One region of the Romboutsia lituseburensis genome, then DNA from elsewhere that is predicted to be linked to it. Evidence: a T-box and tRNA genes for the amino acid it is inferred to sense, from the RefSeq annotation. Region 1 holds a T-box; the other holds one or more tRNA genes.

Region 1 (6,005 bases):
CATAATCCATTATTTTACATACTGGTGGAGCAGCATTAGGTGATATCATTACTAAATCTAAATTTTTATTGTTAGCCATTATTTGAGCTTCTTTAGCGGCCATTATTCCTAGCTGTTCACCGCTATCTGAGATAACTCTTATTTCTTTATCTCTTATTTGATCATTGATTGCTAATTCTTTGCTAATAGTAGGACACCTCCAAATTTTTTTATATATACAAAAAGCGAATGATATAAATCATCCGCCATATAAGTTAACAAATTCAACAAGCTTAATATAAAAATCATATCAAAGCTTTAACTTATATTTACCCGACAACCTAGATCGTAAGGTGAGAAGCGGACTTCTTCTTGTTTTCTCATCAGTTACTCTATATACTATATCATTATTTAATTATATATGCAACTATTTTTTCATTTTATTTTTAATTTTTTTATTTACTTATATTATTGCACCTTTATTTTATCAAAATTTTAATATCAGTAATTATTTAGCTAATTCTGGTTATACTTAAAGATGTTACATATTCTATGGTTTGTTTATGGAAAAATTTAAATAATAAATATTAGCAACTATGGAAATTATAAAATAAATAAACAATTTTTATTATTGAGGTGTATGGCTATGAAAATGTTAGACAATTTTTTAAAGAAACTTAACAAACCAGTGCCTGTATTTGCTCAAACTAAGATGGAAAAGGAAAATCCAACAGACGATGCTGCATCAACTAAACCTAAAACTACATTTGAAGATGTTGCAGGATTAGAGGAAATAAAAGAGGAGTTATTTGAAATAGTAGATTTTATGAAGTGTCCTGATAAGTACAAAAAAATGGGCGCTAAAATACCTAAAGGTGTACTATTTTATGGTCCTCCTGGTACAGGTAAAACATTACTTGCATCTGCTGTTGCTGGAGAAACTAACTCTTCTTTCTTCAACGTTACTGGTTCTGAGTTTGTTGAGAAATACGTTGGTGTAGGTGCCAAACGTGTTAGAACTTTGTTTGAAAAGGCAAGAAAAGAAGCTCCTAGCATAATCTTTATAGATGAGATTGATGCTATAGGCGCTAAAAGACATTTAGAAAGTAATAATGAAAAAGATCAAACATTAAATCAACTTTTAGTTGAAATGGATGGATTTACAAAAGATTCAAATGTAATAATAGTAGGAGCTACTAATAGACTAGACTTACTTGATGAAGCCTTATTAAGACCAGGGAGATTTGATAGACATATTCATATAGGTTCTCCTAACTATCATACTAGATATGAAATTTTAAAAGTTCATACTAACAATAAACCGATTGATTCATCTGTAGACTTAGAAGTTTTAGCTAAAAAAACACATGGATTTAATGGAGCACATCTTTCTAACATAGCAAATGAGGCAGCAATTTTTGCAGTTAGAGATAATAGTGAAGTGATTACATCTGTTCATTTTGATAGGGCACTTGAAAGAGTTATAGCTGGACTAGAATCTAAAAATTCAGTTCTTATAGAAAAAGAAAAGAAAATAGTTTCTTATCATGAAGCAGGTCATGCACTTGTTAGTAACTTAGTAGGATTATGCCCTATACAAAAAATCTCTATAGTTCCAAGAGGTCAGGCTTTAGGATATGTACTTCAATTACCTGATGAAGATAGATATATTTATACTAAAGATGAATTAGTGGGCAAAATGAAAATTTTATTAGCTGGTAAAGCATCTGAAGAAATAATCTTTAATCATAAATCTACTGGTGCTAAAGATGACTTGAAAAAAGTTACAGATATTGCAAATCAAATGGTTTGTGAATATGGTATGAGTAATTTAGGATTTATGACCATAGACGGGAATGTAAAAAGTTTCATGTCTGAAAAGATTCAAAAAGAAGCTAATGATATAGTACAAAGTTGTTACAATGAAACACTTGAACTATTAAAAAATAATATAAATGATTTACATGTAGTGTCTAAGTACTTATTTGATAAGGAAACTATGACTCATGAAGAACTAAAAAGCTTAATTACAAAAGAATGCGTAAATTAATTTATATATCAATAGTACAAAATATAAAAAGAGCTAATCTATTTTAGATTAGCTCTTTTTATATAGATTAAGTTTATTAATATATAAAAAGCGTATTAAGTAAATTACTTAATACGCTCTAATTTTAATTTATATTATGCTTGTATTACATTAGTTCTTTCTTCAACTTCTTTTAAAACAGTTGCTATAAACTCATTTAAGTCTAAGCTTCCTATTTCTCCATTGTCTCTAGATCTTACAGATATCTTATTTTCAGCAGCTTCTTTTTCACCTACTACTAACATGTATGGTATTTTTTGAAGTTGTGCTTCTCTTATTTTAAATCCTGTTTTCTCTGCTCTATCATCTATTTCAACTCTTATACCTTTTGCAAATAAAGCTTTCTTAACTTCTTTAGCATAATCATTGTATTTATCTGATATTGGAAGTATTCTTACTTGTGTTGGAGCTAACCACACTGGGAATTTACCAGCATAATGCTCTATTAATATTCCTATAAATCTTTCTATACTTCCGAATGCAACTCTGTGTATCATAACTGGTCTATGTTTTTCACCATCTTGACCTATATAGTTTATATCAAATCTTTGAGGTAACTGCATATCTAATTGTATAGTTCCACATTGCCAAGTTCTTCCTAAGCAATCTCTTAAATGGAAGTCTATCTTAGGTCCATAGAATGCTCCATCACCTTCATTTAATATATATGGTAAGTTTAAGTCTTCTAAAGCTTCTCTTAATCCATTTTCTGCAGTTTCCCATTCTTCATCTGTTCCCATAGAATCATCTGGTCTAGTAGATAATTCTAAGTGATATTCAAATCCAAAAGTCTTGTAAACACTATCTATTAATTTTACAACACCTTTTATCTCATCTTTTATTTGCTCTGGTAACATGAATATATGTGCATCATCTTGAGTGAAAGCTCTAACTCTCATCAATCCATGTAATGCTCCTGATAATTCATGTCTATGAACTCTACCTAATTCAGCAACTCTCATAGGGAAGTCTCTGTATGAATGTGGCTTAGCTTTGTAGAATAACATACCACCTGGACAGTTCATTGGCTTTATAGCAAAATCTTGTTCATCTATTTGTACAGTGTACATATTTTCTTTGTAGTGATACCAGTGTCCTGAAGTTTCCCATAATTTTTGGTTTAATATTATTGGAGTTTCTATTTCAACATATTCATCTGCTCTGTGTATTTCTCTCCAGAATTTTAATAATTCATTTTTAAGCTCCATACCTTTTGGTAAGAATAATGGGAACCCTGGACCTTCTTCTGGTATAAAGAATAAGTCTAATTCTTTTCCTAATTTTCTATGGTCTCTCTTTTTAGCTTCTTCTAACATGTGTAGGTATTCTTCTAATTCTTTGTTCTTTTCAAAAGTAATACCATATATTCTTTGAAGCATCTTGTTCTTTTCATCACCTCTCCAGTAAGCACCAGCTACACTTAATAACTTGATAGCCTTAACTTTTTTAGTTGAAGGTAAGTGTGGTCCTCTACATAAATCAGTGAAATCACCTTGTTTATAGAAAGATATTATTTCTCCTTCTGGTAATTCTTCTATTAATTCAACTTTGTATATTTCTTCATTTTCTTTAGCCCAAGCTAAAGCCTCTTCTTTTGGTAATTCATATCTTTCAACTGCTAAATCTTCTTTAGCTATTTTTTTCATTTCTTTTTCTATCTTTTCTAAATCTTCTATAGTTAATCTATGATCTAAATCTATATCATAGTAGAATCCATTTTCTATACTTGGCCCTATAGCAAACTTAGCTTGTGGGTATAATCTCTTTATAGCTTGAGCTAACATATGAGCTGATGTATGTCTAAATACATCTTTACCTTCTACATCTTCAAATTTAAATAAATTTAATTCACAGTCTTTTTCTACCTTGAAATCTAATCCTACTACTTCCCCATCTACAGATGCTGCAACTATAGCTCTTGCTAAACCTTCACTTATAGATTTAGCTATATCCATTACTGAAACTTCATTTTCAAATTCTCTTACTGAACCATCTTTTAAAGTAACTTTTATCATCTTTGTTTACCTCCTTATATTTTATGTATAATAAACCTACGTAACTTAAATAACGTTTTACAACTATATTAAAATTAGTGGTTGGAATTTATAAATTAATTCCTAATAATATAAAAAAACTCGGCCCAAATAAAATATTTGGGACGAGTTATTAATTCGCGGTTCCACCCAAGTTGGCGTATATATACTGCCCTCTTGATGACTATAAGGTAGTCAACCGAATCTTTTCACACACTAGTAATGCTACTAAATTCCGCTCCAAGGTAGTTTTCAAATAGTCATATTTAGATAAGCTTTCAGCCCACGACTTATCATCTCTGAAAATTGTTTCTATTTTACTCTTCCTCTTCTTAGCTTGTTAATACTGTTTTTGTAATAAATTTAGTATAATTATAACAGATAGTTCCAATGCTATCAACCATAATTTTTACATAAATATAATTATTAATCCTTGAACAATTCCTATAATAAAACCTAGTGCAAATCCTAGGATTTCTATATGTTTTAATTCTTGCTTGGCTATTCTAAGTATTATTTCCTCTAATTCATATAAATCTAATTCATTTATTTTAGTTTCTACCATTTGTTGTATATTTATACGTTTATTTGCTTTAATTATTATTTCTTCCGCTAAATCATCTATACTTTGTCTAATTTCTGCTTCTATTGCATCAGATACATAACCTTGTATTATACTTTTTAAAGGGCCAGGAGCAAAAGCCATTTTTTCATTAACTATAAGTTTTATTTTTGTTTTTATATATTCTATTACATTTTCTTTATCTTCTTTTGTAATTAAATTTTCTAATATTTCGTCAAGTGAAAGAAATTCATCTTGAATTACTTCGCCTATATTCGCAGCTATCTCAGCTTTTCTTTTTGGTATTAGCCCTATTATTTCTTTATTTATTATAGGTATTTTAATAGGTTCTATCGGTCTAAAGATCAACTTTATAGCAACTACATTTGTTATATAACCTATTACACCGCCTATACAAGCTAATATTAATATCTTTAGTGCATTATCCATAAAATAACTCTCCTCATCTCAATATAATTGTATATATAATTTGCTTTCTAATTATTATATAATATTTTTATACTATATTGATATGAGTTTTTTATTAATTTTGGTAAATAAGATTTACTTTATTTCCAAATATAGACTTTATAGTTTCAACGATTTCTTTAGAGGAGTTATTTTTTAATGTATCTAGTATCTCTATTTTACCAGGACATAAGGTCAACAATGTACTTATTAGGTAATCTTCATAATTCAAATTTTCTTGTATTACCATATTGATTATTTCTTCATTGTCTATATTATCTATTTTATTTCCATTCTTATCATACAAAACAAAAGAATTATCTTTTAGTATATGTACTTTAAGTATGTCTATTTTTTCTTCTTGTATTTCAATAAAATACTTTAATACATTTATAAACTCATCTTGATCTTTTTTTATTATGTACTCTTCAACTGCAATGTCACCTATCGTAGATATATATCTCATAAACTCCTTCATTCTAAAGTTTACAAATCCCTCTATATTTATATAATCATTAGTAAGTATATAATTGTTTACCTTATTCCTTATAGAATCTTTTATAAAAGGCTCTTTTGATTTAAATATTTCTAATGAGTATGTATAAATTTTTTCTTCTTCATTCGAATAGGTTTCATGGTACTGCTTCCAAATGTATTCTTTCAATAATTTATATTTCATTATATTTAATATCAATGTTGTTATTTCTTCTGTCATAGATTCAACATCTATATTCGCTTTATTGGTTTCGCTTATCTCAATTTCAATAAGACCATTATTATGTCTCAATTCTTTATTTAAATTACTATTATTGAAAAATCTCAAAGCATACATTTTATCTTGCTGTGATAAACTTAGATGAATATGTTTTGTTGT
Region 2 (6,005 bases), 950 kb from region 1:
CCAATATCTACAAATGCTCCATAAGACATTAGTTTAGTAACTTTACCATCTCTTCTTTGTCCAACTTCTAAAGAATTAAATAACTCTTCCTTCTCTGCTTTAACTTTAGCTATACGGGCTTCTTTTTCTTCTTTTGCCTTTGCTCTTGCAGCTTCTTTTTCTTCTTGTATACGAACTCTTCTTTCTTCTCTTTCTTTATCTAATCGTTCTTGTAATACATCTCTATGAGTAGCTACTAATCTATTTTTCTTAGTATCCATTTCTTTTATGTATACTTCTAAGTTATGCCCTACATATTCTTTTGTATTTGTAACAAACTTAGTATCTAATTGTGATATTGGTATAAATAAAGTTTGTGTTTTGTATGTAGCAAACACTCCTCTTTCTATGTTTTTTTCTACATTAACAGTTATTATTCTATGCTCTTGGTAAGCCTTTTCTAAATCATCAAAGTCAGATTTTTCATCTAATTTAAGCTTAGATAAGTGTATTACTCCATCCTTATGATAAACTTTAGTTATAACTGCAGTTATTTCATCTCCTACATTATATACTTCATCAGCATACTTTCCTTTAGGAAGATTTAATTCCTTTATAGATATAACCCCGTCAAATCCATAACTTAACTCTAAAGTTATCTCATCATGAGCTATTTTAGATATTTTTCCTGTTATAGTTTCTCCAACTTTAACACTATTAAACTCTTGCTCTTGTTGTTCTAATAATTCTTTCATCGATAGATTATCTGTCATAGTTATCAATCCTTTCATTATATAAATATCATATATAAATATTATACCATTAATATTTTAAATACTTACATTTTTCTTACTATATTAAAATACTTATTTTAATAACTTTTTTATTTATTTTATTATACTAAATTACAATAAAAATTTATCATATTATTTTAATTTATTTTAATTTATAATAATTTTTTATAAAATAACTTTAACCTTATCTTTTAGTTTTATGCTATCTGGCTTTATATAGCAATCATATGCTAATACATCTACATCTTTATTTCTAGCATTTATAAGAGCTTCACCTAACTCTTTATGCATTTTTCTGTTTGGTGTAAAATAAGTTACATCACTCATCTGAACTACAAATATTATATAGCATATATACCCTTCCTTTTTCGCTTCAATTAATTCATTTATATGTTTAACTCCTCTTTCTGTTTTTGCATCAGGAAACATTACTATATTATTTTCTTCTAATGTTACTCCTTTTATCTCTATAAAAACTTTTTTATTTTCAGTTTCAACATATATATCAAACCTTGAATTACCATAAGTTTTTTCTGGTTTAATAAATTTTATTTCTTCATCTAAACCTGGTAATATTAATTTTTTACTCATCAAAGCTTCATATACGACTTTATTTGGTATCTGTGAGTCCATATTTATTAACCTTTGTCCTTTTTCAACTGCAATTAATGAGTACTTAGTTTTTCTATTTGGATTATCACTCTCTTCTAAATAAACTGTACAATTTGGAGTTAATAATTCTTTACATCTACCAGTATTTTTTACATGTACTTTTTCAATACAGCCGTCTATATTACAATATGCAATAAACCTATTTGGTCTTTCTATGAATTTAGATTTAACTACTCTTTTATAATGCATTAACCTATTCCATCCTTTTTTATTTTAATATTTATATTTTACGTAAAAAACCCTTATGAATATTATTTATATCCATAAGGGCAACTATTTAAATATATTAATGTGTATTTATTATATCTTCTTTTATACTTTTATTATCTGCATTTTCTATAATAGACAGTGTCTTCTTATAAAATACTACAAAGCACATTATTGTTGTAAGTGCAGCTAATATATCTGCCACTGGTTCTGCTAGGAATACTCCAAATAATTGATTTTCTATAAACATTGGTAGTATAAATATTAATGGAACTAGTAATATTATCTTTCTTAGTAATGCTAAAACTAAAGATATTTTTGCTTGCCCTAATGCTAAGAATGTTTGTTGACATGCAATTTGAATTCCAAATATAAATATTCCAGCAAAATATATTTTTATACTCCACGTAGTTATTTCCATTAAAGCAGGGTCATTATTAAATATACTTACAAATAATTGTGGAACTAACATAAGAGCTGCCCACATTGCTATTGTATATAACGAACATAATGCTAAACATAACTTAAATGTTTGTTTTACTCTATCTATTTGCTTAGCTCCATAATTGTAACTTATTATAGGTTGAGCACCTTGTGTTAATCCCATATTTGGAAGTAATATAATTTGCATTATACTACTCATTATAGTCATCGCACCAACTGCTAAATCACCACCATATTTTTGTAATTGGCTATTTAGAGATACCAAAACTAAACTTTCAGTTGCTTGCATTATAAATGGTGCTATACCTAAAGCTAAGATTGGTAATACTACTTTAGATTCTGGTTTTATATATTTTTTTCTTATTTTTAATAAACTTTTCTTTCCAAATAAGAAATATAGTACCCATATAGCTGAAACCGCCTGAGCTGTTATTGTTGCAAGAGCTGCTCCTTTAACACCCATATCAAATCCAAATATAAGTATTGGATCTAGTACTATATTTATTATAGCTCCTATAGTTACAGTTATCATTCCTACTTTTGCAAATCCTTGTGTATTTATATAAGGATTCATACCTAAAGCAATTTGAACGAATATAGTACCTATAAGATATACGCCTAAGTAATCTAATGCATACCCTATAGTTGCATCACTTGCTCCAAATGCCCATAATATAGGCTCTTTAAATATTAAAAATCCTAAAGTCAATAATATCGCTAATATTATTAGAACTGAAAAACTATTACTCATTATTTTTTCTGCGCCTTCGTTGTCCTGCTCACCCATTTTTATAGCAGCTAACGGAGCTCCTCCCATACCTACTAACGCACTAAATGCAGATATAATTAAAATTATAGGAAAAGCTACACCAACACCTGCCATAGCCATGTCTCCACCTTGCATTCTTCCTATAAATATTCTATCAACTATGTTGTACAAAACATTTACTAACTGTGCAATTATTGCTGGAGTTGCTAATTTAAAAAGAAGTTTTCCTACACTTTCTTTTCCTAAATCAGTACTTAAATTGCTCATTTTATTTCCTCCAATAAGTTTTATTTTAAATTAATTCTATAATTAAAAAATATTTACATTCGAATATTTCATATTATTATACTATATTCGTTTTAATTTTAAAATATTTTAATTGAAAATATTTTTCAATTTTTATACCCATAAATATCCGAATTATTAATCTTAATTATAATACATAAAAAAAATAACTTTAATCAATACTGATTAAAGTTATTTTAATTGGAGCTGGTGATAGGAATCGAACCTACAACCTGCTGATTACAAGTCAGCTGCTCTACCGTTGAGCCACACCAGCATATATTATTTGGAGGCGACACCCAGATTTGAACTGAGGATCAAGGAGTTGCAGTCCACTGCCTTACCACTTGGCTATGTCGCCTCATTAACTACATTAATAATTATATTAATATTTGTTAAAATTTTCAACTTTTTTCATTCGTCATATTTTGACTTTTTATACTATAAGAAACTGCGTCTCAAACGCAGTTTCTTATTTTTATTTTCCTAAAAACATTTTTAAATCATCTTCAACATTAGTTATTCCGCCTATACCAAAGTTTTCAACTAATACTTTTGCTACATTTGGTGATAAAAATGCTGGTAACGTCGGGCCTAAATGTATATTCTTAACCCCTAAATATAATAATGACAATAATACTATAACAGCTTTTTGCTCATACCAAGCTATATTAAACGCTATAGGTAATTCATTTATATCTTGAAGTTCAAATACTTCTTTAAGTTTTAATGCAATTAATGCTAATGAATACGAGTCATTACATTGACCTGCATCTAATACTCTTGGTATACCATTTATATCTCCTAAAGGCAATTTATTATATTTATATTTTGCACATCCTGCAGTAAGTATTACTGTGTCATTTGGTAATGCTTTTGCAAAATCAGTATAGTAATTTCTTGATTTAGCTCTTCCATCACATCCTGCCATTACAAAGAATTTCTTTATTGCCCCTGTTTTTACTGCTTCTACAACTTGATCTGCTAGTGCAAATACTTGATTATGTGCAAATCCACCAATTATTTCTCCTGTTTCTATTTCTGTAGGAGCTTGACACTCCTTAGCCTGTTCTATTATCTGTGAGAAATCCTTATCATCTTCTGACGCACCTTTTATATGAGTACATCCAACAAATCCAGCAGCTCCAGTAGTATATAATCTATCTTTATAACTATCTTTTGGTGGTACTATACAGTTTGTAGTCATTAATATTGGTCCATTAAAACTTTCAAATTCTTCTTTTTGCTTCCACCAAGCATTTCCATAGTTTCCTGCAAAGTGAGAGTATTTCTTAAATGCTGGATAATAATGGGCTGGTAACATTTCTGAATGTGTATAAACATCTATACCTGTTCCTTCTGTTTGCTTTAATAATAATTCTAAGTCTTTTAAGTCATGTCCTGATACTAATATCCCTGGATTATTTCTAACACCTATATTAACTTTTGTTATTTCTGGATTACCATAAGTACCTGTGTTAGCTGAATCTAATAAAGCCATTCCATCTACACCAACTTTTCCAGTTTCTAAAGTTAATGCTACTAATTCATCTATACTTAAGCTGTCATTTAGCATTTTTGCTAATGTACTTTGCATAAATATATTTATAGATTCATCATCATATCCTAGGGCATTTGCATGTTTCATATATGCAGATAGTCCTTTTATACCATATATTATAAGTTCTCTTAAACTTCTTATGTCTTCATTTTTAGTAGCTAATACGCCTACCTTTGTTGATTTTTTATCCATCTCTTCATTTGAGTTAGCATTATATAATGCAGCTTCAGATAAATTAGATTTATTATCTAATAATGATAATAATTCTTCTTTAATATTTAATGTTTCTTTTACTCTTTCATAGAATATCTCATCATCAAAATTAGCATTTGTTATTGTAGTAAATAAATTTATTGTTACTATATGATTGACATTTGATGGTACTTGCTTTCCTTCTTCTCTCAATCTTGTAGTTACTTCTGATAATCCTTTAGTTGTATATATTAATAAATCTTGCATTCTAGCTAAATCTGGTGATTTTCCACATACTCCAAATTTTGTACAGCCTGTACATCCTGCTGTTTCTTGACATTGAAAACAAAACATTTTATCTTCCATTTTGATTCCTCCATTTTAAATGTGTATTTTATATACTCATTATATGTTATAATCAGTATATACTTCCGTAACATAGGTTACATTATTATATAATAAAGAAAGTTTGGTGAAATTTATGATTATGAGCAAAGATGATATACTAAGGTTCTTCGAAGAATCTCCATACACTGTTATAAGTTACTCTAAAAATGATGTTATAGCACTTGAAGGAACGCCTTGTACCAAAGTAGGCTTAGTTTTAGATGGAGAAATTGATATTAAGCGTATCTTAAGTAGCAATAATGTTATTCATCTATCTTCTTTTACTAGAGGCGAGTTTTTTGGAGAAGTGATAGCATTTTCTGATACAAATAAATATCCAGCTACAGTTTTAGCATCAAAACCAAGTAGTGTTATGTTTATTAGCAAAAACGACTTTATAAGTTTTTGCTCTCATAATCCTGAATTCTTGTCGATGTTTTTAAATGATTTAACAAATAAAATTATTAGCTTAAATAATTCTATTACAGGACTCTCATTGACTAGCATACGTCAAAAAATTGCTAACTATTTAGTTGTAGAATCTAAAAATCAAGAAAGTATTTTTATTAAACTTAATATGACAAAACAAAAATTATCTGAGAAGTTAGGTATACCAAGACCTTCTCTATCTAGGGAGTTAATAAAAATGAAAGATGATGGTCTTATTGACTATGCTCAAGATGTTATTAAAATTATTGATATCAATGAATTAAGA

The links. The T-box of region 1 lies ahead of thrS (threonine--tRNA ligase). A T-box ahead of a tRNA ligase gene usually reads a tRNA of that ligase, here a tRNA-Thr.
Region 2: it encodes a tRNA-Thr, which carries the amino acid that the T-box ahead of thrS (threonine--tRNA ligase) is inferred to sense. The anticodon was not compared.

Annotation. Positions count from the first base shown of each region.
Region 1 covers NZ_JANQBQ010000001.1:2,034,915-2,040,919, forward strand. The annotation lists gene infC (translation initiation factor IF-3) at 1-187, opposite strand, end outside; gene NWE74_RS09795 (ATP-dependent metallopeptidase FtsH/Yme1/Tma family protein) at 626-2,029, shown strand; gene thrS (threonine--tRNA ligase) at 2,164-4,083, opposite strand; T-box leader at 4,220-4,444, opposite strand; gene NWE74_RS09805 (DUF445 domain-containing protein) at 4,511-5,113, opposite strand; gene NWE74_RS09810 (putative sporulation protein YtxC) at 5,208-6,005, opposite strand, start outside.
Region 2 covers NZ_JANQBQ010000001.1:2,984,393-2,990,397, reverse strand. The annotation lists gene NWE74_RS14515 (30S ribosomal protein S1) at 1-752, opposite strand, end outside; gene sfsA (DNA/RNA nuclease SfsA) at 939-1,634, opposite strand; gene NWE74_RS14505 (MATE family efflux transporter) at 1,732-3,132, opposite strand; tRNA gene NWE74_RS14500 (tRNA-Thr) at 3,353-3,427, opposite strand; tRNA gene NWE74_RS14495 (tRNA-Cys) at 3,438-3,511, opposite strand; gene hcp (hydroxylamine reductase) at 3,629-5,269, opposite strand; gene NWE74_RS14485 (Crp/Fnr family transcriptional regulator) at 5,385-6,005, shown strand, end outside.